DNA from 3 places in the Streptomyces sp. NPDC006339 genome. Region 2 is predicted to be linked to each of the others. Evidence: riboswitches for the same ligand, from Rfam matches in the RefSeq annotation. Region 2 holds a riboswitch; each other region holds the start of a gene.

The links. A riboswitch is a leader RNA that binds a small molecule or an ion and turns the genes downstream of it on or off. The one in region 2 is predicted to bind cyclic di-AMP.
Region 1: another riboswitch for cyclic di-AMP. It lies ahead of ABZ135_RS36785 (LysM peptidoglycan-binding domain-containing protein); the one in region 2 lies ahead of ABZ135_RS11640 (transglycosylase family protein).
Region 3: another riboswitch for cyclic di-AMP. It lies ahead of ABZ135_RS03530 (M23 family metallopeptidase); the one in region 2 lies ahead of ABZ135_RS11640 (transglycosylase family protein).

What each region holds. Positions count from the first base shown of each region.
Region 1 is NZ_JBEXQW010000079.1:959-11,089, forward strand. Features, by position in the region: partial or broken gene ABZ135_RS36745 (glycosyl hydrolase family 31) at 1-46, opposite strand, end outside; gene ABZ135_RS36750 (DeoR/GlpR family DNA-binding transcription regulator) at 293-1,078, opposite strand; gene ABZ135_RS36755 (sugar isomerase) at 1,267-2,175, shown strand; gene ABZ135_RS36760 (class II fructose-bisphosphate aldolase) at 2,243-3,109, shown strand; gene ABZ135_RS36765 (histidine phosphatase family protein) at 3,150-3,821, shown strand; gene ABZ135_RS36770 (endonuclease) at 3,850-4,491, shown strand; gene ABZ135_RS36775 (hemerythrin domain-containing protein) at 4,623-5,192, shown strand; gene ABZ135_RS36780 (hypothetical protein) at 5,206-5,568, shown strand; gene ABZ135_RS36785 (LysM peptidoglycan-binding domain-containing protein) at 5,640-6,485, opposite strand; cyclic di-AMP (ydaO/yuaA leader) riboswitch at 6,490-6,645, opposite strand; gene ABZ135_RS36790 (class E sortase) at 7,079-7,810, shown strand; gene ABZ135_RS36795 (DUF6213 family protein) at 7,867-8,265, opposite strand; gene ABZ135_RS36800 (universal stress protein) at 8,262-8,432, opposite strand; gene ABZ135_RS36805 (CBS domain-containing protein) at 8,682-9,101, opposite strand; gene ABZ135_RS36810 (SDR family oxidoreductase) at 9,292-10,131, opposite strand, start outside.
Region 2 is NZ_JBEXQW010000011.1:126,248-136,378, reverse strand. Features, by position in the region: gene ABZ135_RS11675 (phospholipase D-like domain-containing protein) at 1-489, opposite strand, end outside; gene ABZ135_RS11670 (cyclopropane-fatty-acyl-phospholipid synthase family protein) at 593-1,897, opposite strand; gene ABZ135_RS11665 (NAD(P)/FAD-dependent oxidoreductase) at 2,127-3,512, opposite strand; gene ABZ135_RS11660 (Ppx/GppA phosphatase family protein) at 3,893-4,807, opposite strand; gene ABZ135_RS11655 (DUF501 domain-containing protein) at 4,804-5,352, opposite strand; gene ABZ135_RS11650 (septum formation initiator family protein) at 5,419-5,889, opposite strand; gene eno (phosphopyruvate hydratase) at 6,082-7,368, opposite strand; gene ABZ135_RS11640 (transglycosylase family protein) at 7,640-8,338, opposite strand; cyclic di-AMP (ydaO/yuaA leader) riboswitch at 8,343-8,513, opposite strand; gene ABZ135_RS11635 (transglycosylase family protein) at 8,771-9,841, opposite strand; gene ABZ135_RS11630 (cytochrome P450) at 9,960-10,131, opposite strand, start outside.
Region 3 is NZ_JBEXQW010000003.1:156,739-166,869, forward strand. Features, by position in the region: gene ABZ135_RS03515 (GNAT family N-acetyltransferase) at 1-1,407, opposite strand, end outside; gene ABZ135_RS03520 (HPr family phosphocarrier protein) at 1,602-1,883, shown strand; gene ABZ135_RS03525 (GntR family transcriptional regulator) at 2,041-2,724, opposite strand; gene ABZ135_RS03530 (M23 family metallopeptidase) at 2,895-3,665, opposite strand; cyclic di-AMP (ydaO/yuaA leader) riboswitch at 3,678-3,843, opposite strand; gene ABZ135_RS03535 (pitrilysin family protein) at 4,046-5,413, opposite strand; gene ABZ135_RS03540 (pitrilysin family protein) at 5,440-6,786, opposite strand; gene ABZ135_RS03545 (DNA topoisomerase IV subunit A) at 6,968-9,424, shown strand; gene ABZ135_RS03550 (GTP-binding protein) at 9,540-10,131, opposite strand, start outside.

The DNA.
Region 1 (10,131 bases), on a different contig from region 2:
CTCGGTCGCGCCTTCGCCTGCGGTCCCGTCGTGAACGTCGTTCCATCACAGCCGCCTTTCGGCCGGGCGAGCACACTCCGGGCACTCGCTGCCATGAACATGACCGTGGTGCTCGCGCCATGAGAGCAGGGCGAGGAGGTGACGTCAAGTGCGCGCTAGATGCTTTCTTGAAGCATCTGTGCGCAGGCGCGTGCAGGAAAATGCAGGAACGCGCAGACGGTGGGCGGGGTACGCGGCGCCGGCATCCGGGGGCGGAAGGGTATGCCGCGAGGCGGGCGGGCCCGACGCGGGCTCAGACGCGGTGGACCTCGACGCCCTGGCTGCTGAACTGCTCGACCAGCTCGTCGGGGGCGTCGCGGTCGGTGACGAGAACCGAGATCTCCGCGACCGTGCAGACACGGGCGAAGGCCCGCCGGCCGAGCTTCGTGGAGTCGGCGACCACGATCACCCGGTCGGCGCGCTCGGCCATCGCGCGGTTCGCGCCCGCCTCGCCCTCGTCGTGTGTGGCGGCGCCGAAGCGCGGGTCGACGGCGTTCACGCCGAGGATGGCGTAGTCCAGGGCGAGGCCCTGGAGCACGGACGTGACCAGGGGCCCGGTGAGTTCGTACGAGCTGGGCCGGGCGACGCCGCCCGTCACCACGGTCTTCACGTACGGCCGGACGGCCAGCTCGTTGGCGATGTTGATGGCGTTGGTGACGATGGTGAGGGCGGTGACGGTGCCGTGGTCGGCGAGGTCCGCCCTGGTCACCAGTTCGCGCGCCACCTCCGAGGTGGTGGTGCCACCGTTGAGCGCGACCACCGCTCCCGGCGGCACGAGGCCGGCCGCCGCCCGGGCGATCCGCTGCTTCTCGTCCGCCTGGCGCGCGGTCTTGTAACGGAGCGGCAGGTCGTACGCGACCCCGCTCAGGACCGCGCCGCCGCGGGTCCGGGTGAGCAGTTGCTGGCGGGCCAGCTCGTCCATGTCACGGCGGATGGTGGCCGCGGACACCCCGAGGAGCTCGGCCGCCTCGGCGACCTCGATCCGGCCCCGCTCGCTCAGGGCGTCGAGCAGCCCCGTCCAGCGCTCGTGCGCCCCCATGACCGTTCTCCTCGTCTCGTGACCTGCGGTGTCGAGCGTATCGCGCGCGCCGTCCGCGATCCTGATCACTCACCCCGCACTCTTGCTCATTTCTGCGCGCAACGGCTATACATGAAGCATCTTCAAGCATTCCTCGCCAGTCACCTCACGGCAGTCCACACTCCCGAGCACGCGCAGGAGGCACGCACATGACCCATGTCGGCAAGGAGATCGCCAGTCAGCCGGAGTGCTGGCGCCGGGCGCTGGAGATGGATCCGGCGGGGCTTCCGGAGACCGGTGAGCGGGTGGCCGTCGTCGGCTGCGGCACCTCGCTCTACATCGCCCAGACCTACGCGGTGCTGCGCGAGGCGGCCGGGCTCGGCGAGACCGACGCGTTCGCCGCCTCCGAGTTCCCGGCGGCACGGCGCTACGACCGGGTGCTCGCCATCAGCCGCTCCGGCACCACCACGGAGGTGCTCGACGCCCTGCGGCGGACCGGCGACACCCCCACCACCGCCGTCACGGGCGACCTCGCCACCCCGATCACCGAGGCGGCGGGCACGGTGGTGGACCTGGCCTTCGCCGACGAGCGGTCGGTCGTGCAGACCCGGTTCGCCACCACCTGCCTGGCGCTGCTGCGCGGCCGGCTCGGCCTCGCCCCCGCCGACCTGCCCGAGCAGGCGGAACGGGCCCTCGACGCCGAGCTGCCCCAAGGCGCCCTCGACGCGGGCCAGTTCACCTTCCTCGGCACCGGCTGGACGATCGGCCTGGCGAACGAGGCCGCGCTGAAGCTGCGCGAGGCGGCCAACGCGTGGACCGAGTCGTACGCGGCGATGGAGTACCGGCACGGGCCCATCAGCATCACCGGGCCGAACAGCCTCGTCTGGTTCTTCGGCGAGCCGCCCGCCGGGCTGCCCGCGCAGGTCCGCGCGACCGGGGCGGCCCTGTCCCACGCGGAGCTCGACCCGATGGCCGACCTCGTCCGGGCGCAGCGACTCGCGGTGGCCCTCGCCGAGCGCCGGGGCCTCGACCCCGACCGACCGCAGGGGCTCACCCGCTCGGTGGTCCTGGACGACGCCCCGGCCGGCTCCCCGGCCCCCGCCCCGGCCGGGTCGTGACGGTGCGGCGGGCCCGCGGCCGGCGTCCGCTCCCCCACCACCGCCCCGCTGACTGAGGAGAGTTCCCATGCCGCTGGTAGGAACCGGCGCCGTCGTCACGCCCGCCGCCCGCGCCGGGCACGGCGTCGGCGCGTTCAACGTCGTCCAACTGGAACACGCCGAGGCCGTCGTCGCCGGCGCCGCCGAGGCCGGTTCACCGGTCGTCCTGCAGATCAGCGAGAACGCCGTCCGCTATCACGGCGCGCTGGCCCCGCTGGCCGCCGCCGTGCTGGCCATCGCCGAGGCCGCGCCCGTGCCGGTCGCCGTCCACCTGGACCACGCGACCGACGCCGGTCTCGTCGCCCAGGCCGTCGAACTCGGCTTCTCCTCCGTGATGTTCGACGCCTCCGCGCTGGACTACGCCGACAACGTACGCGCCACGGCGCGGGTCGTCGCCCGCTGTCACGCCGCCGGCGTCTGGGTGGAGGCCGAGCTCGGCGAGGTCGGCGGCAAGGACGGCGTACACGCGCCGGGCGCGCGGACGTCGCCGGACGAGGCCCTCGCGTTCGTCACGGCCACCGGCGTGGACGCGCTGGCGGTGGCCGTCGGCACCTCCCACACGATGCTGACCCGCGACGCCGTGCTCGACTTCGCCCTGATCCGCGCCCTGCGCGCGGCCGTGCCCGTCCCGCTCGTCCTGCACGGTTCCTCCGGCGTGGCCGACGCGCATCTGACCCGGGCGGTCGACCACGGCATGACCAAGATCAACATAGCCACGCATCTCAACCACGTCTTCACCACCGCCGTCCGGCAGGCGCTCGCCGAGAACCCGGCCCTCGTCGACACCCGGCGCTATCTCGCCCCCGGCCGCACCGCCATGGGCCGCGAGGTCGCCCGTCTGCTCGCGGTGCTCAACGCCCCGGTCGTGCGGCCGGCGGACGCGCCGGTACGGTGAGGAGTCCCGGTCCGGCGCGGGCGAAGGGAGCAGTACGGCCATGGGTGACCTCCTCCTGATCCGCCACGGCCGGACGGAGTGGAGCGCCACCGGACGGCACACCGGCCGCACCGATCTGCCGCTCACCCCGGACGGCGAGGCCGAGGCGCGTGCCCTCGCCCCGTTCTTCGCGGGGCGCTCCCTCTCCTTCGTCCTCACCAGTCCGCTGCGTCGGGCCCGGGACACGGCGGAACTGGCCGGGCTGCGGGGCGCGGCGACGGACGAGGACCTGGCCGAGTGGGACTACGGCGGGTACGAGGGCCTGACCACGGCCCGGATCCGCGAGACCCGGCCGGACTGGTCGCTGTGGCGCGACGGCGTTCCGCCGCACCCGGACGGTCGGCCGGGAGAGACCGCCGAGGACGTGGGCCACCGGGCCGACCGCGTGCTGCGCCGGATCGCCCCCCTGCTCGCGGGCTCGGCCCAGGACGGCGTCGTGGTCGCCCACGGTCATCTGCTGCGGGTGCTCACCGCCCGCTACCTCGGTCTTCCGCCCGCCGAAGGGCGGCTCTTCCTGCTGAGGACGGCGACCGTGGGACGCCTGTCGACGGAGCACGGCCTTCCCGTCGTCGCCGGCTGGAACCAGCAACCCGTCGGAGAGCGGGCGCCTGGGGCGGAGCGTCGGAGCGGGGCGGAGCGTCGGGGTGGGGCGGAGCGTCGGGGTGCGGAATGAGCGTGGTGGACCGGAAGGAGCGAGCCTCATGCGTACCTCCGAGGTGATCGACAGGCTGCTGGACGCGCACGGGCGCACCTACGCCGACGAGGCCGGGATCACCCTGCGCGACAAACCCGCCCCGCTCTACCAACTGCTGGTCCTCACCGTCCTGTGCTCCGCCCGGATCAGCGCCGGGACGGCCACGGCGGCAGCGCGGGAGCTGTTCGCGGACGGTCTGCGCACGCCCAGAGCCATGGCGGACTCCGCCCGGCGAAAGCGTGTGGAAGCGCTCGGCCGGGCGCACTACGTCCGGTACGACGAGAGCACCGCGACGGCGCTCGGCGAGGGCGCCGAGCTGGTCCTCGACCGCTTCCGGGGCGATCTACGCGGACTGCGGGAGGAGGCCGGAGGGGACCTGGACGCGCTGCGCTCGCTGCTGCGGGAGGTGCCCAGGATCGGGCCGGTCGGCGCCGACATCTTCTGCCGCGAGGCGCAGGCCGTGTGGCCGGAGCTGCGGCCGTTCTTCGACCGGCGTTCACTCGCCGCCGCGGAGTCCCTCGGACTGCCCCGCACTCCGGCCGGTCTCGCCCGCCTCGTGCCACCGGAGGAACTGGCCAGGCTGGCGGCCGCCCTGGTGCGTGCGGGCCTGGCCGGCGGGTCCGCGCGGAAGCCGCGGGCCGACGCCTGAGACCGGAACGCCCGGGTTTGACCGCACGGCAATCGGCTAGACGCGGAGTCAAGGACGACACACGGACTCCGGGCGGCGACGTCCTGGACCGGTGGTCGTCTCGCACCGAACGCCACTCCGAAGGAGGGGTCATGAGCATGACGAGCGGTTCGCCCCGCACGGTCGAGCCCGAGGACGACATCCTGGAGCAACTGCTGGAGCAGCACGACCGGATCCGGCAGCTCTTCGCCGAGACGCTCGACTCGGAGGGCGACGCCAAGCAGCAGTGCTTCGACGAGCTGCGCGCGCTGCTCGCCGTACACGAGAGTGCCGAGGAGATGATCCTGCGGCCCGTCGCCAAGCGGGTGGCCGGCAAGGAAGAGGCCGAGGCGCGCAACGAGGAGGAGTCCCAGGCCAACAAGGAACTGGCCGAGCTGGAGGGGCTCGACGTCCACAGCGCCGAGTTCGACGCCCGGCTCAGGGCCTTCCAGAGCGCCGTGGAGGACCACGCGCGGCACGAGGAGCAGGAGGAGTTCCCGAGCATCCGCGCGGAGTGCGACATCGACGACCGCCGTTCCATGGGGCGCCGGCTGCGCGCGGTCGAGCGCATGGCCCCCACCCATCCGCACCCCAGGACCGCCGGCTCGACGGCCGCCCAGTGGACCGTCGGCCCGTTCGCGGCGATGCTCGACCGGGCCAAGGACGCGCTGCGTCGCGGCTGACCGGGAGGCCGTCATGGTGACACCTGTCGCGGTGGCCCGCGGCCAGGGGCTCTTCAACCTCGTCGGCGGCCTCTGGCCGCTGGTGTCGCTGAGGACCTTCGAGCGGGTCTACGGCCGCAAGACGGACGACTGGCTCCAGAAGACCTCGGCCGGCCTGCTGGCCGCCGCCGGGATCGGGATGCTGCGCGCGGCGAACACCCCCGAGGGCATGCGCGACGCCCGGCGTACGGGCGTGGGAACCGCCCTCACCTTCCTGCTCGTGGACCTCGTCTACGTACCCCGCGGGCGGATCAGCCCCGCCTATCTCATGGACGCGGCGAAGGAGACGGCCTGGCTCGTGGCGTGGTGGAAGGCCGGCCGCCTGGCCCGCCGGTGAGGCAGTCGCGCCGACGCGACGGGCCGCGCCCGCCAGGAGGCGGGCGCGGCCCGTCGCGTCGGACGCTCGGCTCAGTAGGCGCCGAAGACGTTGTCGATGGAGCCGTAGCGGTCGGCCGCGTAGTTGCAGGCGGCGGTGATGTTGGCGACGGGGTCGTACGGGTCGAAGGGCATGCCCGCCACGTGGTAGGCGCGGAAGGTGGGGTCGATGACCTGGAGCAGGCCCTTGGAGGGGGTGCCGGCGGCGGCGTTGGAGTCCCAGTTGTTGATGGCCAGCGGGTTGCCGGAGGACTCCCGCATGATGTTGCGGTAGATGCCGTCGTAGGTGCCGGGAATGCCGTTGCGGGCCATGACGTCGAGGGACTCGCGGATCCAGCCGTCGAGGTTGTTCGCGTAGGAGGCGGACTTCGCCGGGGCCGCCGCCTGGACGGCCGAGGCGGGGCGGGCGGCCGCGGCGCCCTGGCTGGAGGAGCTCTTCGCGGCCGTGCGCTGGGCCGGGGCGGCCTTGGTCCTGGTCGTCTTGGCCTGCTTGCGCGGGGACTCGGCGCGCGGCGCGGACGTCGCGTCGACGGTGAGCTTCAGGCCGGGCCGGATGAGGCTCGGATTGCCGCCGACGGCGGCCCGGTTGTCCTGGTAGAGCTTCTTCCAGCCGCCCCGCACCGCATACGCGTGAGCGATCTTGGAAAGCGAGTCGCCGCGGACGACGGAATACTTCACCGGCCCGGTTTTCGCGACCACGTGAACGGTCGCGACCTTTTCGACTGCGACGGAAGGCGTTCCCTGCGGCGTGACCGCTCCCGCGCCGGTCGCTCCGGCGAGCGGGAGGGCGAGTGCGGCACTGCCCGTGAGGCCGGCGGCGGCGATGCCACGGGCGAGCGGGGTGTTCTTGGGACGGCGGTGCTTCCCGTGTCCACGCATGGCGAGTTCCTCTCCTTCGCCTGCGAGGTGAGCTGTCGGGTTCGGGCAGGAGATGCCCGGCCGCGGCGGGCGCGGCTTCACCCCGAGCCGTGGCCGAAGGATCGGACACGGCGGAGAACCTGGGTCCCCCGCTCCTGCCGGGAAGGGTCGTGGGTGCGATGCCGGACGGTGGCAGGACTCGGCGTTTCCGTCCGGTTGACGCGTGACCGTATGCGAAGAAGAAGGACGAGAACAAGACGGGAATTAATCAAAGCAAATAGATCTCGGTGGCCGAAGAAAAGGATCATTCCGACCTCTCGCCAGCGGTTTCCCAATCCTTTTCCACAGCCGCGCACTTGACGTCCCGCCAGGCCCGCGCGCACCGCTCCTCCCGTGATTCAGATCACCCGGCTCATCACGTCGTCCTTTCAGTGGTGAAATACAGCCCTTGCGGGATTCCGCTCGCCATTCCGGTATTGCAGATGAATAAGCCGACATCGTCCGATTTGCCCGCGCGGTCAGCCCGCGCTCACGGCGGCGGCAGCGCGTAGCGTGGGAGATGTCGGAAGGTCCTCGGACGGCACGGCGCCGTCCCGGGGCCCCGGCGGATGACCATGGACCGTTCGCGCGCCCGTTCCCGCAGGGCCCGCCGGGTCGTCGCGACCCTCGCGGCCGTCGTCGCCACGGTCGTCGCCGTGCTCCTCGGCTGTGCCCCCGCCCCCGACCGGGGCGCCGCCGAGACGACAGCCGCCCCTGCTCCCCCACCGCGGGCCGCGCCCACGACCCCGCCCTCTCCCACCCCGACCCCCACGCCCGCCCCGGCACCTGCCGCCCGGCCACGGCCCGCCGACCTGGACATCCCGTCGATCGGCGTACGGGACCTGCGGGTCGTGCCGTACGAGGGGAAGACCGACGACCGCGCCGGCACCCGCATCCAGGACCGGGGCGTCGCCGCGAGCCCGTACGGGAAGCGGGGCGGCGTGGGTCCGGGGGACACCGGCAACTACCAGGTGACGGCGCACCGCCTCTCGGCGGGCGGGCCGCTGCGCGACCTGCCGGCCGTCGAGGTGGGCGACCGGGTGTTCGTGACGGCGGGCCGCGAGGTGTACGAGTACCGGATCACCGAGACCCGTACGACGTCCTTCCGCTCGGCCCGCTCGCTCGCCGAGCAGCGCGCCGCCGTCCCCGGTTCGCCCGGCGAGAAGCCCACCCGCGCGATGATCACGCTCTCCACCTGCGCGACGCCGGAGGACGACGCGGCCGGAAACTTCTGGCGGGACGCGCAGGGCAACCCGGAGCACCGTATCGACAAGATCGGCGTCCTGGTCGCGGTCCGCCCCGCGTGACGCGCGCCCGCGCGGGCTGCGCCGACTCCGCCCACTCCGCCCACTGCGCCCACGACCTACGACGGGCCGCCCTCGTCGCCCGGGTCCCCGCCCGTTTCCTCCGCGTCCGGTCCGTCCGGGCCGCTGTCGGCGGCGGGCTCGTCAGAGCCGGGGTCGGGGCCGTCATCCGGGGCGGCATCCGGGCCGGCGTACGCCGCTCCGAGCGCCTCACCGGTCCCCTCCTCGTCCCCGTCGGTCATCGGCATCAGCCCGATGCACTCGGCGTCGATCTGGTCGGCGATCTCCATGAGTCCGGTCGCCAGGGACAGGACCGTCGCGGGGTCGTGGTCCTCGTAGCCCTGGTCGGTGGCCTGCAGCCAGCCCGCGGCGACCTGGCGCAGCAGCCCGGTCATCTGGTCGGCGGGGACCAGGAGGTGGCCGTCGGCGAGGACGATGAAGGACGTGGGCGCGTTCACGAGGCGACCTCCGGACGGACGACGAGGACCGGGCACGAGGCGTGAGCCACCCTTGGCCCGCCGACGGAGCGGAACAGCGGGTCGGCCAGGCCGCCACGGCCCCGGCCGCCCATGACCGCCCGACTGCCCATGATCGGACGGGCACTGCGTGCGCCGGTGTCGTTCATGGCCGCGCCCTCCTGCTCCGGTCCGGTGCCGGCGGTTCGGGCCTGGGGGCCGGCGGCGGTGCCGGACGCGGGGCCTCCGGGTCGGGCGGGAAGGGTCGGGTCGGCGGGGCGGGGTGCGGATCGGTCGGGTCGCGGGGGAAGGGCTGGGTGGGCGGCCCCGTCGTCGGATGTGCCGTGGGCAGGGTGTGCGTCACGGTGCCTCGCCTCCTCGGTACGGGCGGGTCCGGCCGGGGTACCCGGCCCGAGCGCTCATGGGGTGGCCTCGGCGGACGAGATGTCCGCGAGCGCCGACGTGGGGTCCTTCTCGATGGCGAGGTCGCCAAGGGTGACGATGCCGACGACCCGGCCCTCCTCGGTGACGGGCAGGCGCCGCAGGGCGTGCTCGCGCATGAGGCCCACGGCACGGTCGACGCCTTCGTCGGGCCCTACCGTGACGGGGCGGTCGCTGCACACCGACCGGACCGTCGTGTCCGACGGGTCCTTGCCCTCCGCGAGGGCGCGGACGACGAGGTCGCGGTCGGTCACGATGCCGCGCAGCCGGTCGCCGTCGACGACCAGGACGTCCCCGATGTCGGCGTCGCGCATGACGCGCGCCGCCTCCGCGACGGAGGTGAGGACGCCGACGGTGACGGGATGGCCGGTCATGACATCGCGTACGGACTGGGTCATGTCTCCTCCTGCTGCCGGGCAGCCGGTGTCCCCATGGGACCGGCTACCCGGCCCCGGGGGCGATACGCGTGCGAGGGCACCGCCGCTCGCAGGCCCCCGGCGCCCTCGGGCGATCCGCCGCCGCGCCCCCGGCCGACCCCCTCGGCCCTCGACCCTCGGGCCCCGACCCTCGGCCGTCGACTGGCGACTGTCATACGCGACGCCAGGCGTCGTCCCCGAGGTGCGAACCGGCCATCGGCCCCATCCGCAGCATGCCGCCGTCGACGGCCCAGGACGCGCCGGTGACGTACGAGGCGTCCGGTCCGGCGAGGAACGCGACGACCGCCGCGACCTCGCGGGCGTCACCCGGACGGCCCAGCGGGACACCCGGGCGGGACTCGGTGGTCACGTCGGTGTCCTCCTGCCCGGTCATGGGTGTCGCGATCTCGCCCGGGGCGACCGCGTTGACCGTGATGCCGTGTTCGGCCAGCTCCAGGGCCATGACCTGGGTCAGGAGGCCGAGGCCGCCCTTCGCCGCGCAGTACGGTGCCGCGCCGACCCGCGGCTGGTGCTCGTGCACCGACGTCACGTTCACGATGCGGCCGCCACGCCCCTGGCGGACCATGCGCCGGGCGGCGCGCTGCGCGCACAGCAGCGGACCGACCAGGTCCACGTCGAGGACCTCCCGGACGGTGCCGTGGTCGAGTTCCAGGAACGGCGTGGACGTGCCGGTGCCCGCGTTGTTCACGAGGACGTCGATGCCGCCGAGCCGTTCGGCGAGCACGTCGACGACCTCGGCGGCCTCCGGCAGCAGCGTCAGGTCCAGGTGCTCGATGTACGCCTCGCGCCCCTGCGCGCGTACCTCTTCGGCGGTCTCCTCCGCGCCGCGCCGGTCCCGGTGCCAGGTGAGGCCGACATCCATGCCGGACGCGGCGAGACGAACCGCCGTGGCCCGGCCGATGCCGGAATCGGCACCCGTGACGACGGCGGTCCTCGGAGTCAGGCTCGCCGGGGTCGAGGGGGCCGACGGGGCTGACGGGGTCGACGGACT
Region 2 (10,131 bases):
GCTCGCGCCGCCGGTGTTCGAGAACAGCCAGAACTTGTTGTGGTTGATGGCGCCGTCGGTGTCGCTCGGCAGCTTCCGGGAGCCGATGCAGCCGCGGCCCGCGGGGCAGGCGAAGACCCAGGAGGGCTGGGTGCGGTCGGTGCCCAGGCGGGTGACCAGGCGCTCGTACTCGCCTCCGGCCATGGTGGCGGAGGTGTGGTCGACGATCACCCGGACCTTCACGCCGCGGGTCTTGGCGGCGCCGAGCGCGTCGGTGACGGGGTCGTCGGTGAAGGTGTAGAGCCCGGCGGTGATGGTCGAGCCGGCCGGGGCCTGGCCGATGAGGTCGATGACGTGGTCGCGGACCCGGTTCTGGGCCGCGGTGTCGCCCGCCGGGTCGTTGAAGGTGGCGGTGGTGGTCACGGCGGCGGCGCCCGAAGGGGCCGGGGAGGCCGCCAGGAGGCCGGCGGCGGCGGCCAGGGCGAGCAGGAGACGGGTGGGACGGCGCAAAGGTTCCCCCTCGGTCGACAAGAGCGTCGGTTACATGACAAACAGGACGTCGAAACGGGGCGGGGTGCCGGTTCGACACCGGCACCCCGCCCCTCGCAACGTATCAACGCGCCTCGGACTCGCTCCACACCCGCGGCCGCAGCGGCAGCCCCGACGCGCCCGACACCGGCGTCTTCACCGCGAGGAACTGGTTCACCCCGATCCGGTTGCGCTCGAAGGACACCGCGGACGCCGCCATGTAGAGCCGCCAGATCCGCGCGCGGCCGGGCGAGACCAGCCGGACCGCCGTGTCCCACTCGCGCTCCAGGTTCGCCACCCACCGGCGCAGCGTCAGCGCGTAGTGCTCGCGGATCGCCTCCACGTCCCGCACCTCGAAGCCCGCGTCCTCCAGGGTCGTCAGGGTCCGGCCCATCGGGGCGAGTTCGCCGTCGGGGAAGACGTACGCGTCGATGAAGGGGTCCACCTCGTAGCGCGCCTCGTCGGGCTCGGGGCGGCGCGAGATCTGGTGGTTGAGCAGCCGTCCGCCGGGCTTCAGGAGCCGGTGGAGGATGTCGGCGTACTCCCGGTAGCGCACCGCGCCGACGTGCTCGGCCATGCCGATCGAGGAGATCGCGTCGTACGGCCCGTCCGCCACGTCCCGGTAGTCCTGCACCCGGATCTCGATCCGGTCGGTCAGGCCCTCCTCGGCGATCCGCTTGCGGGCGTAGGCGGCCTGCTCGCGCGAGAGGGTGATGCCGACGACCCGGGCTCCGTACTCCCGGGCGGCGTGGATGGCCATGGAGCCCCAGCCGCAGCCGACGTCGAGCAGCCGGTCGTCCTCCTTGAGGTTCAGCTTGCGGGCGATCAGGTCCAGCTTGTCCCGCTGGGCGTCCTCCAGGGTCCCGCCGTCCGTCCAGTACGCGCACGAGTAGACCATCGACGGGCCGAGGACCAGCTCGTAGAAGTCGTTGCCCACGTCGTAGTGGTGGCTGATCGCCTGCTTGTCGCGCCGCTTGCTGTGCCGGATGCCGCTGCGTCCGCGCATCTCCTCCACGGGCGGCTTCGGCGGCGGGAACGGGCCGGCCAGCTTCAGCAGGGCCTTGGCGGCCGCGCGCACCTTGGGGTCGCGGACGGTCTCCAGGGCGCCGCGCGACTCCTCGCCCCGCTCCCAGAGGAACCCGGCGAGCCGGTCCAGGACCTCGTACAGATCACCCTCGACGTCGATCTCGCCGGCGACCCAGGCCCGGGCCAGGCCCAGCTCCCCCGGCTTCCAGAGCAGCCGGCGCAGGGCACGGCGCTCGCGGACGATCAGTACGGGGCCGTCGGCGGGGCCGGCTTCGCTGCCGTCCCAGGCCCGCAGCCGCACCGGGAGCCTCGTTCCCAGCACGTCCTCGGCGAGGGCGGTCAGCCGCGACGCGGCGTCGGCCATGGTGCAACACCTCCGTGATCTCGTGCCCCAGAAATGCTCGTCACCAGGAGAACACCGTCCGTAGGCGAACCCATCCCCTCCCGCGCGTAAACGGCGTGAAAAACACGCGAAGGGCCGTCCGCACCACGGATGGCGGACGGCCCTTTTACGGCCTTGCGTGTACTGCTGGTACTGCGGGTACTGCTGGGTACTGCCGGTGCTGCTGGTACTGCCGGTGCTGCGGGAGGGGTCAGGAAGCCTTGGCCTTCTCCTGCGCCGGGGCGGCCGGCTGCGGGGCGGGCTTGGCGGCCTCGTAGAACTCCTCGCGCGGCGACTCGATGGCACCGAGGGAGACGACCTCGCGCTTGAGGAACATCGCCAGGGTCCAGTCGGCGAAGACGCGGATCTTGCGGTTCCAGGTCGGCATCGCCATGCCGTGGTAGCCACGGTGCATGTACCAGGCGAGACGGCCCTTGAGCTTGATCTTCATCTTGCCCATGACGATCATCGCGACGCCCTTGTGGAGGCCGAGACCCGCCACCGCGCCCTTGTTGGAGTGCGCGTACTCCTTCTGCGGGAAGCCGCGCATGCCGGCCACGACGTTGTCGCCGAGGACCTTGGCCTGACGCAGGGCGTGCTGGGCGTTCGGCGGGCACCAGGCGCGCTCGGCCGGGACGCCGGCCTTGATCGCGGCCAGGTCCGGGACCTGGGCGTTGTCGCCCGCGGCCCACACGTAGTCGAGGCCGTTGACCTGGAGCTTCTCGTTGCAGTCCACGTGGCCGCGGGGGCCGAGCGGCAGACCGAAGCGGGCGAGCGCCGGGTTCGGCTTCACACCGGCGGTCCACACGATCGTGTTGGAGTCGACCTCGAGGCCGTTCTTCAGCACGACGTGGCCGTCGACGCAGGAGTCCATCGAGGTCTGGAGGTAGATCTCGATGCCGCGGCTCTCGAGGTGCTCCTTGCCGTACTGGCCGAGCTTCGGGCCCACCTCGGGAAGGATCTTGTCGGCGGCGTCGACCAGGATGAAGCGCATGTCCTCGCGCTTCACGTTCTGGTAGTACTTCGCCGCGTCGCGGACCATGTCCTCGACCTCGCCGATGGTCTCCGCGCCGGCGAAGCCGCCGCCCACGAAGACGAAGGTCAGCGCCTTGCGGCGGACCTCCTCGTCCGTCGTCGAGTCGGCCTTGTCGAGCTGCTCGAGGACGTGGTTGCGCAGACCGATGGCCTCCTCGATGCCCTTCATGCCGATGCCCTGCTCGGCGAGGCCGGGGATCGGGAAGGTGCGGGAGACGGCACCCATCGCGATGACCAGGTAGTCGAACGGCAGCTCGTACGCCTCGCCGACGAGCGGCGCGATCGTGGCGACCTTGCGGTCCTGGTCGATGGTGGTGACCCGGCCGGTGAGCACCTCCGCTCCGCGCACGACGCGTCGCAGCGGGACGACGACGTGGCGCGGCGAGATGCTGCCGGCGGCGGCTTCGGGGAGGAAGGGCTGGTAGGTCATGTACGACCGCGGGTCGACGACCGTGACGGTCGCCTCCGCGTAGCGCATCTTCTTGAGGATGCGCCGAGCTGCGTACAGGCCTACGTACCCGCCGCCTACTACGAGGATCCTGGGACGCTCCGTGGTGCTCATGCCATCGAGTATCCACCCCTCCCAGGGGGGGTGCTCGTGCGCCCCTTCACAAGGTTCGGGGAGACCTCTGCTACACTCCGCCGCCCACGTGACCCATGTCATGGTCCAGCAAAGGAACCAGGGTGTAAGGGCGAACGTTGTTCACCCCTTGTGAACTGGCCCGGAGAGCCTTCCTTAACGCTGAACCGAGGGGGGCGTTCACACGATGGAAACATCGAGCGAAGTGGCCTCCCCGCCTGCGAAAGGGCCCCGAGGAGCCCCTCGGAGAGCCAAAAGACCCTCCTGGGGCACCCTCGGGGCCCATTTCCTTGTGAAGAACTTCACGAACGTTTTCCGACGGGGTGTCGCGAGCGTCCCGCGGAGCCCTCCATAGCCGCCCGCTATGCGAGGGATAGGGCGATCCCATCGAGGATGTCGTGCTCGCTGACGACGACCTCGCGGGCCCCGGTCCGCTCCATGATCTCCAGCAGCACCAGCGCGCCGGCGATGATCACGTCCACCCGTCCCGGGTGCATGACGGGGATCGCGGCGCGCTCGTCGTGGGTGGAGACGAGCAGCCGGCCGACCACCTCGGCGACCTGGTCGAAGGAGATCCGGGAGCGGTGGATCTTCTCGGAGTCATACTCCTGGAGGCCGAGGGCGATCGCGGCGACCGTCGTGACGGACCCGGCGAGGCCGACGAGGGTGTCCGCCTCACCGATCGGCACGGTCCGGGCGGCCAGGTCGAGGGCGGCGCGGATGTCGGTGACGATCGCCTCGACCTCCTCGGCGGTCGGCGGGTCGTGCCGCACATGCCGCTCGGTCAGCCGTACGCAGCCGATGTCGACCGAACGCGCGGCCTCCACGTGCCGGTTGCCGACCACGAACTCGGTCGAGCCGCCGCCGATGTCGACGACCAGGCGCCGGTCGTCGCCGTGCAGCTCGCCGGTGGCGCCGGTGAAGGAGAGCTCGGCCTCCTGGTCACCGGTGACGACCTCGGGCTCGACGCCCAGGATCTCCACGACCCCGTTCACGAAGTCGTCCCGGTTCTCGGCGTCGCGGGAGGCCGAGGTGGCGACGAAGCGGACCCGCTCGGCGCCGAGCTCCTCGATGACCTCGGCGTACGCGCGGCAGGCGGCGAAGGTCCGCTCCAGCGCCTCGGGCGCGAGCCGGCCGGTCCGGTCGACGCCCTGGCCGAGCCGGACGATCGTCATCCGCCGGTCGAGCTCGATCAGTTCGCCCGACCGCGGGTCCACGTCGGCGACGAGCAGGCGGATGGAGTTCGTACCGCAGTCGATTCCGGCGACCCGCGTCATTCCGAGGACTTCCCTTCGGCGGCGGTGTCGGTGCACGGCGTGACGCAGGGGCCCTTGGCCCACCACTCCGGCAGCATGGCGAGGGCCTCGTCGCCCAGCGGATTCACGCCGGGGCCGGCCGCCAGCGAGTGACCGACGAGCACGTGCAGGCACTTGACCCGGTCCGGCATGCCGCCGGCGCTCGGGAAGCCCTCCAGGACCTCGATGGCGTCCCGGCGGGCGATGTAGTCCTCGTGCGCGGCCCGGTAGGCGGCGGCGAGCTCGGGGTCGGTGCCGAGCCGGGCCTGCATCTCCTTCATGACCCCGTTGGCTTCCAGGGTGCCGATGGCGGAGGCGGCGCGCGGGCAGGTCAGGTAGTACGTGGTCGGGAACGGCGTGCCGTCGGGGAGCCGGGGCGCGGTCTCGACGACGTCCGGGTTGCCGCACGGGCAGCGGTGCGCGATGGCGCGCAGGCCGCGGGGCGGCCGGCCGAGCTGCTCCTGGAACGCGGCGACGTCCGCGTCGGTGGGCTCGGTGCGTTCGGTCTGCGGAGGGGGCGTTTCCATGTCTGCCTTGCTCGTCGGTCGGTGCGGGCGTCGGACGGGCGCCGGTCGGACGCCGTCGGGGTGCCGCTACGGGCGGTCGGCGCGGTCCACGCCGTCCCACAGGTTGTCGTACCACGGACGGTCCGTCGCGCCCTGCTCGGTGCGGGGCCGGGGCTCCGCGTCGGGGTCGTTCACGGTGAAGCCGGTCTCGCCCGGCATCACGTAGTGCAGGTGCTCGCGGGCCAGGCGGCGCACATAGGCCGGGTCCTGGAGGCGGGCCTTCTCGTCCCGCAGCTCCTCGACCCGCTCCGCCGCCTCGGCGGCCTTGCGCTCCTGCTCGGCGATCTCGCCCTGCTGGGAGACGTACTGCCGCATCGGGTAGGCGAGCGCCACCACGAGGGAGCAGACCACCAGGGCCAGGAAGGCCGCGCGGCCGGTGAGCCGGGAGCGGCGGGCCTGACGGCGGGTCTGGGAGCGGTAGACACGGGCGGCGGTCTGCTCGCCGAGCAGCCTGATCCGGGTCGCGGTCGAGAACCGGTCCCGGTCCTTCACGGCCATGTCGTGCGCCTCCCCGTGTCCCGCGCCGTGTCACGCGTCTTGTTCAAACGTACGTCCCCGCACACGGTACGGGACCGAGTGCGGGGACGTACGGAAGCCGCCGTGCGGCCGGTGTCAGACCGGAGGCCGGCCGTCGCCGGGATCGGTTCGCGGTGCTGATCGCTTCGCGGTGCCGATCAGTGCGCGGACTGATCAGTTCGCGGTGCGGAACCGCGGGAAGGCGCTGCGGCCGGCGTAGACCGCGGCGTCGTCGAGGATCTCCTCGATGCGCAGGAGCTGGTTGTACTTGGCGACGCGCTCGGAGCGGGCCGGGGCGCCGGTCTTGATCTGGCCGCAGTTGGTGGCGACGGCCAGGTCGGCGATGGTGACGTCCTCGGTCTCGCCGGAGCGGTGGGACATCATGCACTTGAAGCCGTTGCGCTGGGCGAGCTCGACGGCGTCCAGGGTCTCGGTCAGCGAGCCGATCTGGTTGACCTTGACCAGGAGGGCGTTCGCGGAGCCCTCCTCGATGCCGCGGGCGAGGCGCTCGGGGTTGGTGACGAACAGGTCGTCACCGACGAGCTGCACCTTGCTGCCGAGCTTCTCGGTGATGGCCTTCCAGCCGGCCCAGTCGTCCTCGAACAGCGGGTCCTCGATGGAGACCAGCGGGTACGCGGAGACGAGCTCCTCGTAGTACTCGGTCATCTCGGCGGCCGAGCGGGACTTGCCCTCGAACTCGTACGAGCCGTCCTTGTAGAACTCGGAGGCGGCGACGTCGAGCGCGAGCGCGATGTCCTTGCCGGGGACGTAGCCGGCCTGCTTGATGGCCTCGAGGATGAGGTCGAGGGCCTCGCGGTTGGAGCCGAGGTTCGGGGCGAAGCCGCCCTCGTCGCCGAGGCCGGTGGACAGACCCTTGTCCTTCAGGACCTTCTTGAGGGTGTGGTAGACCTCGGTGCCCCAGCGCAGGGCCTCGGAGAAGGACTCGGCGCCGATCGGCGCGATCATGAACTCCTGGATGTCCACGTTGGAGTCGGCGTGCGAGCCGCCGTTCAGGATGTTCATCATCGGAACGGGCAGCAGGTGCGCGTTCGGGCCGCCGAGGTAGCGGAAGAGCGGCAGGTCGGACGCCTCGGAGGCGGCGTGCGCGACGGCGAGGGAGACGCCGAGGATGGCGTTGGCGCCGAGCGAGGACTTGTCCGGGGTGGCGTCCAGGTCGAACATCGCCTGGTCGATCAGGCGCTGCTCGGTGGCGTCGTAACCGACCAGCTCCGGGCCGATCTGCTCGATGACGGCGAGAACGGCCTTCTCCACGCCCTTGCCCTGGTAACGGTTGGGGTCACCGTCGCGGAGCTCGAGGGCCTCGAACGCACCGGTGGAGGCACCGGACGGGACGGCAGCACGGCCGGTGCTGCCGTCGTCGAGGCCGACCTCGACCTCGACCGTGGGGTTGCCTCGGGAGTCCAGGATTTCCCGGGCTACGACGACGTCGATGGACGGCACGAGCATCTCCTTCTGGGATGTGACGCTGGTTGTGACGCATGCGGCAAGGTCTCGTTCGCCTTGCGACAAGAGCCTAACCGCCCGGGGGCCTCCGACCAGCCGGGCGCCCGCCCCCTGGGACGAAAAAGGACCCAAGGGCATGCATCCGGGGACGAAAGACCCTTACCTACTCACCGGTAGGCGGCGGAACGGGGAAACCCCGGCCCGGAGCGCACGGGGGAAGGGCGCTCCGGGCCGGGGTGGTCACCGCGGGGAGGGGCAGTCGCCCGGATTACTTCAGGTGGAGCTGCTGGCCCGGGTAGATCAGGTCGGCGTCCTGGACGATGTCCTTGTTCAGCTCGAAGAGCTTGGCCCAGCCGCCCTTGACGCCGTGCGCCTGGGCGATCTTGCTGAGCGTGTCGCCGGTGACGACCTTGTACTCGCCGTCGCCCTTCTGGACCTTCTTGCCGGTCGGGGTGGTGACGGTCTGCTTCGACTCGCTCTTCTTGGCCGTGCTCTTCGGCGCGGTCTTCGGAGCGGTGCGCTGCTCGCTGCGGGTGGTCGGCTGCTCGGCCTTCCGCTCCGGCTGCGCCTGCTCGGTGGAGCCGCCGCTGTAGGAGGCGTTGGAGAGGCCCACGCCGCAGCTCGGCCACGCGCCCTTGCCCTGGCCCGCGAGGACCTTCTCGGCGATGGCGATCTGCTGGGACTTGGATGCCTGGTCGGCGGTCGGGGCGTAGGCGGTGCCGCCGTACGCGGCCCAGGTGGAGGCCGAGAACTGCAGGCCGCCGTAGTAGCCGTTGCCGGTGTTGATGGACCAGTTGCCACCGGACTCGCACTGGGCGACGGCGTCCCACTCGGAGGCGGTGGCGGCCGAGGCGGTGGCGGCACCCATCAGCGGGGCCGCGACGGCGACACCGGCGGCACCGGCGAGCGCGATGGCGCGGGTGGCCTTGGAGGAACGACGGTGTTTGCCCTTGCCGGAAAGCAGCATGGAAATTCTCCCTCACCGACGCCTGCGAGGTGAGCTGTCGGGTTCGGGCTGTGAGTGCCCGGCCGCGTGACCAGCACGCGGCTTCACCCCAAGCCGGTCCTCGGCCGTCTGTCTCAACGGCCGGGGGCGGCACTTACCTTGGGTCCCCCGCTCCTGCCTTCGGCGCTTGCGCGACGACTGTTCCCTTCGACCGGCGGCAGGATTCGGCGTTCCGGTCGAGGGGGCCCGCGGTGGCGAGCGGTCACGACCGTAGACACAGAGCCGGGGGAAGTTCAAAGCCCATCAACCCGGAAAAATCGCCCCTACTTGCACACCGTCAGGCGGTGTTTGCGCAGGTGAGGGGCGACATGAGCAAAGTTTGCGGACGTGACACGCCCGTTCGACAAGAGAGACTCATGTCTCACTCGCACAGAACGGACATTAACCCCCGAACTACTCCGCCAGCGCGGCCGGTTCGGGCAGCAACTCCAGGCTCTGACCAGGGAGGATGAGATCCGGGTCGGACCCGACCGTCTCCTTGTTGGCGTCGTAGAGGGCGCTCCAGCCGCCGAGGAGACCGTTCTCCTGCGCAATGTCCGACAGGCTGTCACCCGGCTTGACGGTGTATTCGTCCGTCTTGTCCGACTCGGCGCCGCCCGCGCCGCCCTTCGCGCCGTCGGTCGGCGCGGCATGACGCCCGGATTCGACACCGGTGTCCGTCATGCCCGGTTCTTCTGTCGCGGCGTCACCCCGGTGCTTGCCGGTGCCGGGGGCGGTCGCGTCCGGCGCACCGGGCGCACCGGGCGCACCGGGCGTTCCCGGCAGTACGGATGTGTCCGGCGTTACGGGCGTACCGGGCGTCACGGGGGTGCCGGGGGTGCCGGGGGCGGTGGTGCCGGGGGCGGTGGGCGCGGTCGTGGAGCCGGTCGAGGGGGCCGTCGGGGGCACGGTGGGGGAGGCCGGGGCGGTGGGGCTCGTGGCCGTGGCCGAGGGGTCGGCGGTGCCGGTCCCGGCCTCGGTGCCGCTGCCCGTGGTGCCGGTGGCACCGGTGGTGCCGGTCGGCAGGCCGTCGGTGCGGTTGGACTCGGGGAGCGGCCCCGTGGGCTTCTTGGGCGTGACGCCGGGGCCCGGGTCGACGTCCGGCGCCTCGCCGTCGTTCGTCAGGCCGGCGATCGGGGCGCAGGTGGCCCACTGGGTGTCGCCGGCGGCGAGCGCCTTCTCGGCGATCGCGATCTGCTGCGCGCGGCTCGCGAGGTCCGCGCTCGGCGCGTAGGCGAGACCGCCGTGCCGCTCCCAGCTCTCCTGGGTGAACTGCAGCCCGCCGTAGAGTCCGTTGCCGAAGTTGGCGCTCCAGGCTCCGCCCGACTCGCATTCGGCGACCCGGTCCCAGGTCGCCGCGTCGGCGGCGGAGGCGGAACCGGTGGCGAGCAACGGCAGCGCCATGGCCGATCCGGTCACACCCGCGGCGACGACGAGAGCGGGGGCCTGGCGGGGTCTGCGGTGACGTCCGTTCCCGGAGCGCATACGGAGTGCCTTTCGCGTGACTGCTGAGACTGCGGGTGAACGTAGCGGCATTCGAACGGAAGTCACAAGCCGATGCAGCGCGGATCACGCGAAGATCACAGTTCTGGCGCGACGTCAGCTACGGGGCGGTGGAGACCTCCGGGGAGAATTCCACCGGAAGGGTGCGAAGGCCGCGCATGATGAGCCCGCCGCGCCAGCGCAGTTCCTCCGGCGCCACGCCAAGTCGCAGGTCCGGCAGGCGAGTCAGCAGGGTCGCGAGCGCCGTCTGCCCCTCCAGGCGGGCCAGCGGC
Region 3 (10,131 bases), on a different contig from region 2:
GACCGGGACGCGGTGGCCGGGCGGGGCGCTGCCGCTGTGCCGGGCGCCCTTGACCACCACGACGGGCTTGACGGCGGCCGTCCGGCGGGCGAGCCGGGTGAATTTGCGGGGGTTGCCGATCGACTCCAGGTAGAGGAGGACGACGTCGGTCGCGGGGTCGTCGTACCAGTGCTGGAGGAGGTCGTTGCCGGAGACGTCGGCGCGGTTGCCGGCCGAGAGGAAGGAGGAGAGCCCGGCGCCGCGCCGGTGCAGCCCGGCGAGGAGCGCGATGCCGATGGCGCCGGACTGGGTGAAGAGCCCGATCCGCCCGGCGGCCGGCATCTGGGGGGCGAGCGAGGCGTTCAGCCGGACGGACTCGGCCGTATTGATGATCCCGAAGGCGTTGGGCCCGATGATCCGCATCCCGTACGAGCGGGCCTGGCGCACCAGGGCGCGCTGGCGCTCGCGGCCCTCGGCGCCGCTCTCCGCGTATCCGGCGGAGAGCACGACCAGGCCGCGCACGCCGTGCTCGCCGCAGTCGGCGACGGCTTCGGGGACGCGCTCTGCGGGGACGGCGACGACGGCGAGGTCGACGGGTTCGCCGATGTCGGCGACGGAGCGGAAGGCGGGGACGCCCTCCATGTGGTGCGGCCCCTCCTCCAGGGCGGCGTTCACCGCGTGGACGCGGCCGGTGTAGCCGGAGGCGAGGAGGTTGCGCAGCACGGTCCGGCCGACGCCGCCGGGGGCGCGGCCGGCTCCGATCACGGCGACGGAGCCGGGGGCGAGGAGCCGCTGCACCGAACGCGCCTCGGCGCGCTGTTCGCGGGCGCGCTGGACGGCGAGGGAGCGGTCGGTGGGCTCCAGGTCGAGGTGGAGGCGGACGGCCCCGTCCTCGAAGCTGCGCTTCTGGGTGTAGCCGGCGTCCGTGAAGACCTTGATCATCTTGTTGTTGGCGGGCAGCACCTCGGCGGCGAACCGCCGGATCCCGCGCTCGCGGGCGACGGCCGCGATGTGTTCGAGCAGGGCGGAGGCGACGCCGCGGCCCTGGTGGGCGTCCTGGACGAGGAAGGCGACCTCGGCCTCGTCGGCGGGCGCGGAGGCGGGGCGCCCCTGGTCGTTGATGCGGTCGTAGCGCACGGTGGCGATGAACTCGCCGCCGACGGTCGCCGCGAGTCCCACCCGGTCCACGAAGTCGTGGTGGGTGAAGCGGTGGACGTCCTTGGCGGAGAGGCGCGGGTAGGGCGCGAAGAAGCGGTAGTACTTCGACTCGTCCGACACCTGCTCGTAGAAGCTGACCAGCCGGTCGGCGTCGTCGGTGGTGATGGGCCTGATGCGCGCGGTGCCGCCGTCCCGGAGGACCACGTCCGCTTCCCAGTGGTCGGGATACGCGTGTTCCGGCTGCTGCGACTGTTCGGACGCGCTCTGCATGGGGCAAGCGTACGGCGGGGGTACGACAGCGGCACCGGTCGTGACGGGAGCACCGGTCGCGCGGCGGGTGCGCTGCGGGCAAGGTAGGGAAGGCCGAACGGCCGTCCCGCCGGGGCCGCAGGTCGGTACGAGAGCATGTCGCCACCCGTGAGAGACTGGTCTAGACAACCGCTGAAAGTTGAAGGGCAACCACCATGGCTGAGCGCCGCGTCAACGTCGGCTGGGCCGAGGGCCTGCACGCCCGCCCCGCCTCCATCTTCGTCCGTGCCGCCACGGCCGCCGGCGTCCCCGTGACGATCGCCAAGGCCGACGGCAACCCGGTCAACGCCGCGTCCATGCTCGCGGTGCTCGGCCTGGGTGCCCAGGGCGGCGAGGAGATCGTGCTCGCCTCGGACGCCGACGGCGCCGAGGCCGCGCTCGACCGCCTGGCGAAGCTGGTCGCCGAGGGTCTCGAGGAGCTCCCCGAGACCGTCTGACCCGTCTCCTCCCCGACGACGGTTCGACAAGAAGCCGGGCCCGACGGAATTCCGTCGGGCCCGGCTTCTTTTGTGCGCGGAATTCGGCGGGCACCGGAATTCGGGCAGCATGAACAGCGCCCCGGAATTCCCCCACCCTTTATATACGGCGCCCGTGTTAATTCCGCCGGCCCGCGATGTTGACGACATGTTGCGAAACCCTCACAGGCGCCCGCTCCGGCCGTTTCAGCCGGTGCAGCGGCAGCGCGTGCTCCACGTGCAGCGCGGTCAGGGCCCGGGCCCGTTCGGCGTCCCCGCGCGCCACGGCGTCGACGATCGCCCCGCGCTCGGCCCACGCCTCCACGGGCCGATCGGCCGGCTCGACCACGTACATCCAGGCGATCTTGTGCCGCAGTTGGGTGAGCAGCGCCGTGAGCTGCGGGCTCCCGGATGCCTGCGCCAGGGTCTCGTGGAACCAGCCGCCGAGCGCGGCCAGGTCCTCGCCCCGGCCCCGCCTGGCCCGCTCCTGGCCCAGCCTGACCAGGCCGCGCAGCACCTTGAGGTGGGCGTCGGTGCGCCGCTGGGCGGCCCGGGCGGCGCCCAGCGGTTCCAGCAGCGACCGCATCTCGAGCAGATCGGCCGCCTCCTGCTCGGTGGGCTCGGCGACCTGGGCGCCGGCGTGGCGGCGGGTGACGACGAAGCCCTCGGACTCCAGCGTGCGCAGGGCCTCGCGGACCGGGACCCGGGAGACCCCGTAGCGGCGGGCGAGCTGCTCCTCCGTCAGCCGGGCGCCCCGCTCGAACACCCCGGAGACGATGTCGTCCCGGATCGCCGTGCATACCGAGTGCGCGGGAATGCGCATGTCCGACCTCCCCTGTGATCCGCGCGAAACCCCATTCGAGCGGCGCTTGTCCGGCGACTCTATTGCAGGACGCCGGAATTTCCGATGCCGCCCGGCAATTCGGGGAACGAAAAGGCCCCGGCTCGCAGGAGCCGGGGCCTTTTCCCGTCGCGTGAGCGGGGTCCGTCGGGTCAGACGTCGACGCCGCGGGCGCGGAGGTAGGAGAGGGGGTTGATGTCCGAGCCGTACTCGGCGCTGGTGCGCGCCTCGAAGTGGAGGTGCGGGCCGGTGGAGTTGCCGGAGGAGCCGGAGATGCCGATCTGCTCGCCGGGGGTGACCTTCTGGCCGACGTAGACGCTGATCGCGGAGAGGTGGCCGTACTGGGTGTACGTGCCGTCGTGCATCCGGATGACGATGTTGTTGCCGTACGCGCCGCCCCAGCCGGCCTCGACGACGGTGCCGGAGCCGACGGAGACGACCTTGCTGCCGTAGGAGGCGTGGAAGTCGATGCCGGAGTGGCTGCCGGAGGACCAGAGCGAGCCACCGGTCTTGTAGCCGGTGGACACGTACGTGCCGGCGACGGGGAGCTGGAAGGAGTTCAGGCGCTTGCGCTCGGCCTCGCGGGCGGCGCGCTCCTTGGCGGCGCGGACCTCCTTGGCGCGGGCCTCGGCCTTGCGCTTCGCCTCGGCGGCGGCCTTGGCGCGGGCGGCGGCCTCGTAGGCTTCCTTCTCCTGCGCAGCGGCCTGGGCGTCGACCCGCTCGGCGAGGGACTCCTCGGTGATCACCTGGGTGAGGCCGGTGTCCTCGGGAGAGGGTTCCTCCGTGTCGGCGGCGAACGCCGGGGAGGCGAGGGTGCCGATGACGCCGGTGGTGGCGAGGGTCGCCACGCCGACGAGGCCGGCGTTGCGGCGCGCCATGCGGCTCGGACCACGATGCTTCCCGGTGGCACGGGTGAACGCCATGTAGTGGCTGATCCTTTCCTTCCCTCTCGCCTACCGGGTTAGCTGACGGGTTCGGAGCAGGAAGGTCTCCTACGGGCCCCTCCGCGCGGAGCGAAGGCGTCCGATTCACCCCAGGGACTGCGTGCGGGTCCCCGGCTCCCCAGGCTCGCGCCTTACGGGGACTCGGCGATGACTGTCCGTTGCCGCGGATGCGGCGTGGTGCAACGGCCGGACAGCCGGGTCGACGCTAGGCCGATCTTCAGTCGATCGGCAAACAGACTCGGGTGTTTGTAAGACATGCCACAGGGCATTCAGGCATCCTTGACGACAATACGGACATACGACAGGACCCCGGCGAACCAGGTCGCCGGGGTCCTTCGTCGTCCGTGACGTCGGCTCAATCAGCCGGTGACGACGGTCACTTCACCGATGCCGAGCGCCCGCACCGGCTCCGCGATCTTCGACGCGTCACCGACGAGCACGGTCACGAGCCGGTCCACCGGGAAGGCGTTGACCACGGCCGCGGTCGCCTCGACGGTGCCCGTCTCGGCCAGCCGCGCGTACAACCGGGCCTGGTAGTCGTCCGGGAGGTGCTGCTCGACCTGGTCGGCGAGCGTGCCCGCGACGGAGGCGGCCGTCTCGTACTTGAGCGGGGCGACGCCCACCAGGTTCTGCACCGCCACGTCCCGCTCGGCGTCGGTCAGACCCTCGGCGGCGAGGGTGCGCAGCACCTTCCAGAGGTCCTCGAGCGCCGGGCCGGTGTTGGGCGTGTCGACCGAGCCGCTGATGGCGAGCATCGAGGCGCCGTTGCCCTTGCCGTCGGACCGCAGCACCTGGCCGAAGGCCCGCACGCCGTACGTGTATCCCTTCTCCTCGCGCAGGACGCGGTCCAGGCGGGAGGTGAGGGTGCCGCCGAGGCAGTACGTGCCGAGCACCTGGGCCGGCCAGACGCGGTCATGGCGGTCGGCGCCGACGCGGCCGATGAGCAGTTGCGTCTGGACGGCGCCGGGGCGGTCCACGATGACGACCCGGCCGGTGTCGTCGGCCGTGATGGGCGGCATGGGGCGGGGCGCGGCCGGAGCGCCGGTCCAGGCGCCGAGCGTCTCGTCAAGCACCTTGTCCAGGTCGACGCCGGTGAGGTCGCCGACGACCACGGCGGTGGCCGCGGCCGGCCGGACGTGGGCGTCGAAGAAGCCGCGGACGGCGGCGGCGTCGATCGCGCCGACGGTCTCCTCGGTGCCCTGGCGGGGCCGGGACATCCGGGCGGAGGCCGGGAACAGCTCCTTGGAGAGCTGCTTGGCGGCCCGGCGGGCCGGGTTGGCCGTCTCGTGGGGGATCTCGTCGAGGCGGTTGCGCACCAGACGCTCGATCTCGGTCTCGGCGAAGGCCGGGGCGATCAGGGCCTCGGAGAGCAGGCCGAGCGCCTTGGGCAGCCGGGAGACCGGGACCTCCAGGGAGACGCGTACGCCGGGGTGGTCGGCGTGCGCGTCGAGGGTGGCGCCGCAGCGCTCCAGCTCGGCGGCGAACTCCTCCGCGCTGTGCTGGTCGGTGCCTTCGGAAAGCGCCCGCGCCATGATCGTGGCGACGCCGTCCAGGCCCTCGGGCTCGGCGTCCAGCGGGGCGTCGAGGAAGATCTCGACGGCCACCACCTGCTGGCCGGGGCGGTGGCAGCGCAGCACGGTCAGGCCGTTGTCGAGCGCGCCGCGCTCCGGGGCGGGGAACGCCCAGGGCTTGGCCTCGCCCGGCCGGGGCTGCGGGTGGAAGGTCATGCTCGTCAAAGACGCGGCAGCGTCGGTCACTGGTCCGCTCCCTCTTCCTCGTCGCTGTCGCTCTGTTCGCCGGCCACCGGCTCGTAGACCAGGACGGCGCGGTTGTCCGGGCGCAGCCGGGCCGCGGCGACCTCCCGCACCTCCTCGGCGGTGACGTCGAGGACCCGGTTCACGGCCGTCAGGGCGAGCTGCGGGTCGCCGAACAGCACCGCGTACCGGCACAGTTCGTCGGCGCGGCCGGCGACCGTGCCGAGCCGGTCCAGCCACTCGCGCTCCAACTGGGCCTGGGCGCGCTCCATCTCCTCGGGCGTCGGGCCCTCGGCCGCGAAGCGGGCGAGCTCCTCGTCGACGGCCGCCTCGATCCGCGGCACCTCGACGCCGCCGGAGGTCTTGACGTCCAGCCAGCCCAGCGAGGGCGCGCCGGCGAGCCGCAGCAGGCCGAAACCGGCGGCGACGGCCGTGCGGTCACGGCGGACCAGCCGGTTGTGGAGCCGGGAGGACTCGCCGCCGCCGAGGACGGTCAGGGCGAGGTCGGCCGCGTCGCACGCGCGCGTGCCGTCGTGCGGCAGCCGGTAGGCGGCCATCAGCGCACGCGCCGGGACCTCCTCCTCGACGACCTCGCGGAGCTGCTCGCCGATGACGTCGGGCAGCGAGCCGTCGCGCGGCTCGGGCTTGCCGTCGTGGCCGGGGATGGAGCCGAAGTACTTCTCCACCCAGGCGAGGGTCTGCTGCGGGTCGATGTCGCCGACGACCGAGAGCACCGCGTTGTTCGGCGCGTAGTAGGTGCGGAAGAAGTTCCGGGCGTCTTCCAGGGTGGCGGCGTCCAGGTCGGCCATCGAGCCGATCGGGGTGTGGTGGTACGGGTGGCCTTCCGGGTACGCGAGGGCGGTCAGCCGCTCGAAGGCGGTGCCGTACGGCACGTTGTCGTAGCGCTGGCGGCGCTCGTTCTTGACGACGTCCCGCTGGTTCTCCATGGACTCGTCGTCCAGGGCCGCGAGCAGCGAGCCCATGCGGTCGGCCTCCAGCCAGAGCGCCAGCTCGAGCTGGTGGGCGGGCATGGTCTCGAAGTAGTTGGTGCGCTCGAAGCTCGTCGTGCCGTTGAGCGAGCCTCCGGCGCCCTGCACCAGCTCGAAGTGACCGTTGCCGTGGACCTGCTTCGAGCCCTGGAACATCAGGTGCTCGAAGAGGTGGGCGAGGCCGGTGCGGCCCTTCACCTCGTGGCGCGAGCCGACGTCGTACCAGAGGCAGACCGCGGCGACCGGGGTCAGGTGGTCCTCGGAGAGCACCACGCGCAGGCCGTTGGCCAGCCGGTGCTCGGTCGCTGTCAGGCCGCCGGAGCCGGTCTCGGCCGTGGCCGTGTGACCCATGGGCATGTACGTCCCTTCGATCGCGATGTGAAAAAGTCCTGCCACTGTATGCAAGCGCGCCGACACCTGGCGAAGTTCCCGGCCGTATCGGATGTCCCTCTTCCGGGTCGCGGTCGGCGTTGTCGGTGGCACGGTCCACAATGGTCCGCGTCAGATCAACCATGTTGGTGAAGGAGCCGCAGCCGCGATGGCCCGCCGCAGCACGAAGACACCGCCGCCGGACGACGCGTTCGAGGAGCGAATCCTCGACATCGACGTCGTTGACGAGATGCAGGGCTCCTTCCTCGAGTACGCGTACTCGGTCATCTACTCCCGCGCGCTGCCCGACGCCCGCGACGGCATGAAGCCCGTGCAGCGGCGCATCGTCTACCAGATGAACGAGATGGGGCTGCGGCCCGACCGCGGCTTCGTGAAGTGCGCCCGCGTCGTCGGCGAGGTCATGGGCAAGCTGCACCCGCACGGCGACGCGTCGATCTACGACGCGATGGTCCGCATGGCGCAGCCCTTCTCCATGCGCGTGCCGCTCGTCGACGGCCACGGCAACTTCGGCTCGCTCGGCAACGACGACCCGCCGGCCGCCATGCGGTACACGGAGTCGCGGATGGCCCCGGCCGCGCTGCTCATGACGGAGTCCATCGACGAGGACACCGTGGACTTCGCGCCGAACTACGACGGCCAGGAGCAGGAGCCGGTCGCGCTCCCCGCCGCGTATCCGAACCTGCTGGTCAACGGCGCGTCCGGGATCGCGGTCGGCATGGCGACCAACATGCCCCCGCACAACCTGGGCGAGGTCGTCGCGGCGGCCCGCCACCTGATCCGGCACCCGAACGCGGACCTGGAGGCGCTGATGCGCTTCGTGCCGGGTCCCGACCTGCCCACGGGCGGCCGGATCGTCGGCCTGTCCGGCATCAAGGACGCGTACGAGACGGGCCGCGGCACCTTCAAGATCCGCGCGACCGCCACCGTGGAGAACGTGACGGCGCGCCGCAAGGGCATCGTCGTCACGGAACTGCCCTTCACGGTCGGTCCCGAGAAGGTCATCTCCAAGATCAAGGACCTGGTCAACGCCAAGAAGCTCCAGGGCATCGCCGACGTCAAGGACCTCACCGACCGCAACCACGGCCTGCGCCTGGTCATCGAGGTGAAGAACGGCTTCGTGCCGGAGGCGGTCCTGGAGCAGCTCTACAAGCTGACGCCGATGGAGGAGTCCTTCGGCATCAACAACGTGGCGCTGGTCGACGGCCAGCCGCTCACCCTCGGTCTGAAGGAGCTCCTGGAGGTCTATCTCGACCACCGCTTCGACGTCGTCCGGCGGCGCTCCGAGTTCCGCCGGACCAAGAAGCGCGACCGGCTCCACCTGGTGGAGGGCCTGCTCGTCGCGCTGCTCGACATCGACGAGGTCATCCGGCTGATCCGGCAGAGCGAGAACTCGGCGGAGGCCAAGGAGCGCCTGATGGAGCGCTTCTCGCTGAGCGAGATCCAGACGCAGTACATCCTGGACACCCCACTGCGCCGGCTCACCAAGTTCGACCGGATCGAGCTGGAGAGCGAGCGCGACCGGCTCAACGGCGAGATCGACGAGCTGACCGGGATCCTGGAGTCCGACGCGGAGCTGCGCAAGCTGGTCTCGGCGGAGCTCGCGGCGGTCGCGAAGAAGTTCGCCACCGAGCGGCGCACGGTCCTGCTGGAGTCGGCGGGCGCCCCGGTGTCGGCCGTCTCCCTGGAGGTCGCGGACGACCCCTGCCGGGTGCTGCTGTCCTCGACCGGACTGCTGGCCCGCACGGTGACCGAGCAACTGCCGGCCGTGCAGGACGGCAAGCGCGCCAAGCACGACGTGATCGTCTCGACGGTCGCGGCGACCCAGCGCGGTGACATCGGCGTGGTGACCTCGGCCGGCCGGCTGCTGCGGATCGCGGTCATCGACCTGCCGCAGCTCCCCGACACGGCGAGCGCGCCCACGCTGGCGGGCGGCGCGCCGCTGGCCGAGTTCGTGTCCCTGGAGCCGGACGAGACGGTGGTCTGCCTGACGACGCTGGAGGAGGCATCGCCCGGCCTGGCCCTCGGCACGCTCCAGGGTGTGGTCAAGCGCGTGGTGCCCGACTATCCGGCGAACAAGGACGAGCTGGAGGTCATCACCCTCAAGGAGGGCGACCGGATCGTCGGCGCCACCGAGCTGCGCACGGGTGAGGAGGACCTCGTCTTCATCACCTCGGACGCCCAGTTGCTGCGCTATCCGGCCTCCCAGGTGCGGCCGCAGGGCCGTCCCGCGGGCGGCATGGCCGGCATCAAGCTGTCGGCGGGCGCCGAGGTGATCTCGTTCACCGCGGTGGACCCGGCGGCGGACGCCGCCGTGTTCACGGTGGCGGGATCCTCCGGCACGCTCACCGGCGCGGCACCGACCTCCGCCAAGCTCACCCCGTTCGACCAGTACCCGCGCAAGGGCCGTGCCACCGGCGGCGTCCGCTGCCAGCGCTTCCTGAAGGGCGAGGACGTCCTGCTCCTGGCCTGGGCGGGGCCGACCCCGGCCCGCGCCGCCCAGAAGAACGGCACCCCGGTCGACCTGCCGGAGCCCGACCCGCGCCGCGACGGCTCGGGCACCCCGCTGGCCAAGCCGGTGGACGTGGTGGCCGGACCGCTCGGCTGACCGGCCGGCTCCGGCTGCGTACGGGGTTCCGTACGAAGGCTCGGATCCGGTACGAGGACGCCCCCCGGTCCACGCGTCGGCGCGGACCGGGGGGCGTCGGCGTACGCACGCCCGCTCAGGAGGCGGCGGCGTCCGGCTCGTCCTCGGTGCCGGGCACGTACCGCAGCACGCCCCACATGCTGGTCTCGTCGGGAAGGTCCCCGGGGCCGTTCTGCTCGCAGGCGGCGAGCTCCTTGCGCAGCGCGGCGGCGTCGACACCGGTGCCGATGAGCACGAGCTGGGTCAGCCGGGGCTCGCCCTCGGGCCAGGGCTCGGGCGAGAAGCGCAGGAAGCGGCCGACCGCGTGGACGCCGTAGCGGTTGGCCGGGTCGGCGGTGCCGAAGTCGACGAAGCCCTTGATGCGGTAGAGGCCCTCGGGGCGCGAGTCGAGGAAGGCCATCAGGCGGCGCGGGTGCAGCGGGGTCGAGGCCGTCAGCGAGACGGTCTCGTAGGCCGCGTGCGGGTGGGCGTCGTCCCCGTCCTCGGAGCCGTACAGGATGTCCTCGATCGACATCTGGCCGGTGATCTCGCCCTCGGGCACGACCCGGTCGAAGAGCAGCTCGGGGTCGACGCGGCCCTGGACGGCCTCGACCACGGCCGCCCGTCCGGCGAGGCCGGTGACCGTCTCCCGTACGGTACGGAGCTCCTCGGGCGAGACGCGGTCGGCC